Regions from separate parts of the Paenibacillus sp. FSL R7-277 genome, predicted to be linked through region 1. Evidence: riboswitches for the same ligand, from Rfam matches in the RefSeq annotation. Region 1 holds a riboswitch; the other holds the start of a gene.

Region 1 (3,411 bases):
TGAAGCGGGACAAGGCGGCGTGCTTAATGTGATTGCTGTTTTGTTCTTGATTGTATTCTCCCTGAAGGCAGGACTATTCCTGTTCTTCTGGCTTCCAGGGTCCTACAGTGCACCTCCGGCGGCTGTCAGAGCGTTGTTTGGTGCCCTGCTGACCAAAGTAGGACTCTATGCAATCATCCGCACCTTCACGTTGTTGTTCGTGAACGATCCCGGCTTCACTCATGACTGGATCGCCTGGATGGCTGCTGCTACCATGATCCTGGGCAGCATGGGGGCAGTGGCTTATAGGGATATCCCGCGGATTCTGAATTATAACGTCATTATCAGCGTTGGATTTGTAGCCTTTGGGCTTGCTGCAGGGACTGCAGATTCAATGAATGGGGCAGTCTTCTATCTGCTGCACGATATGCTGGCCAAGGGACTTATGTTTATTCTGGGCGGGATGATTATATCCGCAGCCGGAACTGACCGGCTAGGCAGTATGGGCGGGATGATCAGAAAGTATCCGCTCCTCGGCTGGATGTTTTTTATTCTGGCGCTCGCCCTGGTGGGGATTCCGCCGCTTAGCGGTTTTGCCGGCAAAATTATGATCCTCCGTGGAGCGTTGTCCGAGGGGATGCTGACGCTGTCCCTCATTGGTCTGGGATCAAGCTTTCTGGTGCTGTTCTCCCTGATGAAGGTGTTCAGGCTGGCCTTCTGGGGAAATGAACCCAAGGAAGAGCAGCCTAAGGTGAGCTTGAAGGTTGCTTCGGCTGTGGCTGCCGGCCTGCTGCTGCTTGTGATTGCAATGGGGATCGGAGCGGAGTATGTGTATACTTATGTATCGCAGGCTGGCGAGGTTCTGGCTTCACCTGCGCTTTATATTGAAGCCATAATGAAGGAGTAGTGAATATGGCCTTACAATTCCTGTTTAATCTGTTGATTGCCTTTCTGTGGATGGCGATAAATAACAATGGCTCTGGCTCAAGCTTCTTAGTAGGTTATCTGCTGGGCATCGGACTTTTACTGTTATTTAGGAAATCCAGGTCCCAGCCCCGGACCTTCTATCTCATACGTATATGGGCTGTACTGAAGCTTCTGCTGATCTTTGCCCGTGAACTTACGGTCTCGAATTTCGTGGTCATTGGCCATATCATCCGTCCAAAACTGGCTATACGTCCCGGTATCTTTGCTTATGAGACTGCCTTGGCCACGCCCTGGGAGGTCACACTGCTCTCGTGCCTGATTTGTCTGACACCGGGAACCCTGACTCTTGATGTGTCGAAGGATGGCAAGACGCTGTACATTCATGCTATTGATATTAAAGATGCACAGCTGCTGGTCACGCAGATTAGAGGCACCTTCGAACGAGCGATCAGGGAGGTGACCCGTTAATGATCCCAGTTATGCTAACCGTGGCCATGATCATTCTGGCTCTGGCGATGCTGGCCTGCCTGTTCCGTCTCCTGAAAGGGCCAACCCGCTCCGACAGGGTTGCCGCACTCGATACGATCGGCATTCATGTACTCGCTATGATCACCGTCTTCAGTATGCTGCTGGATACCCAGGATTTTATAGAAGTCATTCTGGTTATCGGAATTCTGACGTTTATTGGTACTACGGCACTGGCCAGATATATTGAACGGGGAGCCGTTATAGAGGATGGAGGGAACCCCAATGACAGGTGAACTGATTAGCTCTATTCTTGTGGTAATGGGTGCAGTCTTCTGCGGCTTAAGTGCCTTCGGCTTAGTCCGGCTGCCCGATGTCTATCTGCGTTCACATGCGGCTACCAAAAGTGCAACCTTCGGGGTATTGTGTTTGCTGACAGGAGGTTTCCTGTACTTTTGGTTCAAAGACGGAACGGTTAATGTCAAGCTTCTGCTGGCGATTGTATTTGTATTCATCACTTCACCGGTAGCAGGTCACTTAAATGGCCGGGCTGCCTACCGTTCCGGAGTGCCCTTATGGAAGGGAAGCGTTCAGGATGACCTGAAGGTGCTGGGGGAAGAAAGCAAGGAAACGTCTGTAAAATAATAGTTAATCGCTGAATTCCTTATAGGAAGCGGGGGAACCAGGTTACATGGGGTGAATCTCGGGAAAAACGAGTAGGGCTACTTTCAGGCCCGAATCCGGCAGCTAACCCCGCAAGCGTTCATGAGAGGATGCACTGTATATGCCGCATATTGAAGTGAATGGAACGTCGCTGTATTATGAGATGTCGGGCAGCGGTCTGCCCATTGTTTTTATTCATGATTATTCGACCTCTCATCATCTGTTTGAGCCGCAAGCGGATTATTTCAGCAAGCGTGCCAAAGTGATCGTATTCGATTTGAGAGGGAACGGGCAATCGGGTAAAATGGATGTGGAGATCAGCCGGATCGTAGACACACAATGTGAAGATTTGAAGCTGTTATTGGACGCTTTATCTGTAGAGAAGGCTGTTATCGTAGCTTGTTCCAGTGGTGCTGTGCTCGCCCAGAAATTCGCCTACCTGTACCCTGAACGGATAATAAATATGGTATTGGTGGACAGTTATTTTCAGGAGGATTACACTGCGAGAGGCAGTAAAATGAAAGGAATCTTTGAGGTCTGCGCATGGGCGGCCCATTATCTTCCTGCCGAAATGTTCGTCCGTTCCTTGCGCATCACCTACAATAAGTGGCTCTCGGCTTATCATATTCTCAGGAAAGAGCTTGTGCATGAACGGACAACGGAATTAATTAAGCAGCGGCTGGCACTTAGACAAACGGACAGCTACGGGTTCGCATTACGGCTGCAGATTCCTGTTCTTGTTGTATCCGGGAATCAGAATGAATGGGCGCTGGAGCAGGTGAAAAGAACAGCCAGCAAGTATCCGTCTGCCCGTCTGGCGATCCTTGAGGATGCGATGTATCCGACTCATCTGTGTCAACCCCAGCTCTTCAACCGTATATTACTGGATTATCTTAGGGAACAGCATAGTTTTCAGCGGGCGGCAGCTGGCAGCTAACTTGAATTATAATGGGAGCCAATGATATGTTCTTTAACAAAATCTCATCCTTCATCACAAATCTCAGACTGACCTCATCCAGAATCATTTTACTCGGTTTTGCAGTCCCTATATTTCTTGGTACAGTGCTGCTGGTCTTGCCGATATCTTCGTCCAGCGGACTTAGTATAGGGTGGCTGGCAGCACTGTTTACTTCAACTTCAGCCGTATGTGTAACGGGACTCGTTGTACTTGATACCGGTACCGATTTTTCTCATTTTGGACAGGTCATTATCCTACTTCTGATTCAAATTGGCGGTTTGGGATTTATGACATTCAGTGTTTTGATCGCCGTGATCATGGGGAAAAAGATTGGATTAAAAGAACGTCTGCTTATCCAGCAATCATCTAATTCTGTAACAACACAAGGAGTCGTGCGGTTATCACTCAGTATCTTTCTC
Region 2 (3,411 bases), on a different contig from region 1:
AAACGCGCAGTATCGACATCATGGACCTGCAGCGCAGACTTGTCCGCCAAGGCGCATGGTTAGGGGAGCAGATTAATGAGCGGTACTAGCAAATAAAAAGGCTGAGCCCAAAGTCATATTCTTGACTTAGGCTCAGCCTTTTCAAGCTGTTGCAAGCCTGTTATTCCGGGCAGTTATTTACAGGCGTTGCGTCTATTCGGATTCAGAACGAGGAAATCCTCTGGAAGCTCGAACAGCTTGGCCACCAGTTCGTCTATACCGGACTCCAGCTTGAACTCCATTTCCTCCCGGTACAGCGGAACCAGGAAATAAACCTGAACCTGATTGCCATCTTTCGTATGGACGGTGCTAACCTCTTCCGACAGAGCATACAGGATCACACCGGACAGCTCCGTGTTATCCGCGTAAGGCTCGTAATCCTCCGTGTTGGGGATCGTATGTCCGTATCCAAGCCACGTCTGATACATATGCGGGAATCGGGCAAGCATCTTCATCAGGCGGATCGGCCAGTAGTTCTCCTCCACTTCAAAATCCTCCTGCGTAAGCGGCCAGTCCGCCGGCAAAAACATCATCAGCTCCGCGCGTTCCAGATGCTTATACTCTTTACGGATCTCCTGAGGGAGCGTCAGCGGCAGATCGCTCATCCCATTGGTGTACAGCACCCGGTAGGGCTCATCAGGTGTAGCCTCCATAATATTTACATCAATATGTACGATGTCTGAAATCAGTTCGTGGAACACGCCAGTTTCCCGGTTTGGAAAGACCCGATTGAAATGTTCGTTTAAATCTTCCATGTACAAAATATTGGCGGGAGGCGTAACCTGCTGCTCATCCGAAGCGTCATAACCATAAATGGTGGTACCATCTTCCGATTTGCCCATTTCCTTGCCGCCAAACAGTTTTTTGAAAAAGTTCATGTCTTTGCGCTCCTCTGTGTGGGTGTATATTAAAGTGCGAAATGAAGTATTTGAAACCTCACTTGGAAGTATAACAAAAGACATAGCCCCGGAGCGATGGGTCTATCGATTCGAATTTCAAAAGGAGCAGATATGAACTATATCATTTTTGATCTGGAAGCCACCTGTTGGGAAAATGACCGCAAGCGGGGCGTAGGCATGGAGAGAGCCTTGACTATGCTTGAATTGCCGCTTGAAGGTACTCACCATAGAGGTATCGATGATGCCAAGAACTTCGCGAAAATATTCGTTAAGATTTTTGACCAATTGAAGGTTTGATAATTTAAATTGATCATGTCTATAGCAGTGAATAATAGGATACTGATTCTGCAAATAAAATGGTTGGATTCAGATGACTCTTCACCGTATTAATTGAATGGATTCTTTGCTTTGTCCTTTGATGGCGATACCGCTCCGATCCGGCTCCTACCTTCATTCGGATTTGGTCATTTTGAATGAACATACTATCGAGTGCAGTCTTGATCATGTTAAGTTGATTGGGGGCCCATTCTTGTCCGTGCATCCGGACGTATTCTGTGGCTTCTTCTGCAGTACAATGACATATCTCTTTCAGAAAAGAGCCCCATTTGATTAAATCCACCGCATTGTCACCCGCACAAAGAATGCAATTCCCATAGCTGATCTGTCCTCCGAAGGTTAACTTCAACACCCCATACCAGTATCCGTAAGGCTCTGAAATATGCATGAAGGAAGGGCGGCAGCTAAATGCGAACAACTCGATTCGTGACAGTCTGGCGTTAATCATGAATAATGCCTCCTAGGTTGTCTATAGATTTCATATAACGCTGCAGATTATGGGTCTGCTCAGCTGTGGCTACATAGGCTGACAGTTCAGTTTCATTCTCACATACAGCAGCATGCTCAAGCCAAACGGAATATTTGGTTTTCTGTACGATGGATAAGTGTAATGGAAAGGTTTTGCGGGATCGCAGCAAAAAAGCATGGTTAATGCAGGCTCTCTCCAGTGCTTACGAGGTTAGCTGACGGATTCGGACGGTGAGAGTCGTCCTACCAGTGAAGAGTTCAATCTTCTTTGGATTCACCCCATTTCGGCTGGCCACAGCCATTTGGTTCCCCCGCTTCCCGCCTGACGGGAATTCAGCATTTGTTAAAAGGAATCTTACGCTGAGCATCACTGTTTGTAAAATGCCGAAAGTTCTCTAGGAGACTAAATAAGACTCTATAGGATATAAAAATGAAGAAAATCCCTTGTAATCTCGCATTCATCCCCGATTTTCTGAAGTTATCGCGTATTTATTAACTTTTTAATGCAACCTAAATGGGGCTAAATGAATCTTAATGCTTCTTTAATCATGATTATATAAAAGAGAATCGGAGAGATTGAGACTGGTTGCGTAGAAACTAGGAAGTTTATTGTCTGCCTTTACAGGTGAACATGGGGGAGAGCCCGATTAATTATTTGCTTGTATGGAGTGCCGCCATTATGAATCCAATATTGGAATGGATTGAGAATAAATGTTCTGGTATAATCAACTGAGAACATCAGTTCTGTTATCAAATGCCATTTGCCGTAAGTTGCATGGCAAGAAACATCGGATTGGGATAAGATCCTCAAGAGTGCAAAATGGACGCCTACATAAAGCTTTATGGGAGCAAATGCTAGGGGCGTTGTGCTTACCGATACTTGGACATACTAACACTTTGAACTTGTAGGTTTACCTTTTATTCCGAGAAAAAATGAGTTTATATATAACATTGACCTTATTTTAAAATCAAAGGAGAATGCGACTCATGGATAAGAAAACCATTTACTTTTTGTGTACAGGAAACTCCTGCCGGAGTCAGATGGCCGAAGGCTGGGCTAAGAAATATTTGAGCAATGAATGGAATGTGTATAGTGCAGGCATTGAGGCTCATGGGTTGAATCCGAAAGCCGTTCAGGCGATGAGTGAAGTAGGTATAGATATCTCAGGTCAAACATCAGATATTATTGATCTGCAGCTGCTGAACAGCTCTGATCTCGTCATTACTTTATGTGGAGATGCAGCAGATAAGTGTCCCATTACCCCGCCTCAGGTGAAACGTGAGCATTGGGGATTCGACGATCCGGCAAAAGCGCAAGGAACAGATGAAGAGAAGTGGGCAGTCTTCCAGCAGGTTCGTGATCAAGTGGGAGAGCGCATCAAACAATTTGCTGAAACGGGTGAATAGTCGCGATGGTGGAATAACTGCTGCTGATGAGATAGGAGAGAACTATAATGGTAAATTATCATGAACTGATTGAAGGTAAAGTATAATAGATCTTTTTTGCTAAAACCCCAAATTAAACCCGACCTTTATTACTAGGTCGGTTTTTTGGGTGCGCCTGGCATGGATGATAACTTGGCGGTGAAACGAGCTTGCCACATAAAGCGAAGCTCAATACTGCCCGAATCCCAGCATGTATATGTGGTGGTCTAACAAAGGACTGTGT

The links. Region 1 has a riboswitch for cyclic di-AMP ahead of C173_RS32845 (alpha/beta fold hydrolase). Riboswitches for the same ligand answer to the same signal wherever they lie in the genome.
Region 2: it holds a riboswitch for cyclic di-AMP, as region 1 does, so the genes downstream of both, C173_RS17230 (hypothetical protein) here and C173_RS32845 (alpha/beta fold hydrolase) in region 1, are expected to answer to the same signal.

Annotation. Positions count from the first base shown of each region.
Region 1 is NZ_ASPX01000033.1:154,490-157,900, reverse strand. It holds gene C173_RS12000 (Na+/H+ antiporter subunit D) at 1-886, shown strand, start outside; gene C173_RS11995 (Na+/H+ antiporter subunit E) at 892-1,374, shown strand; gene C173_RS11990 (Na(+)/H(+) antiporter subunit F1) at 1,374-1,667, shown strand; gene mnhG (monovalent cation/H(+) antiporter subunit G) at 1,657-2,016, shown strand; cyclic di-AMP (ydaO/yuaA leader) riboswitch at 2,015-2,148, shown strand; gene C173_RS32845 (alpha/beta fold hydrolase) at 2,156-2,971, shown strand; gene C173_RS11975 (TrkH family potassium uptake protein) at 2,983-3,411, shown strand, end outside.
Region 2 is NZ_ASPX01000055.1:65,697-69,107, reverse strand. It holds gene C173_RS17245 (FAD-dependent oxidoreductase) at 1-89, shown strand, start outside; gene C173_RS17240 (suppressor of fused domain protein) at 174-917, opposite strand; partial or broken gene C173_RS17235 (3'-5' exonuclease) at 1,101-1,235, shown strand; gene C173_RS17230 (hypothetical protein) at 1,255-1,722, opposite strand; cyclic di-AMP (ydaO/yuaA leader) riboswitch at 1,928-2,091, opposite strand; gene arsC (arsenate reductase (thioredoxin)) at 2,730-3,149, shown strand.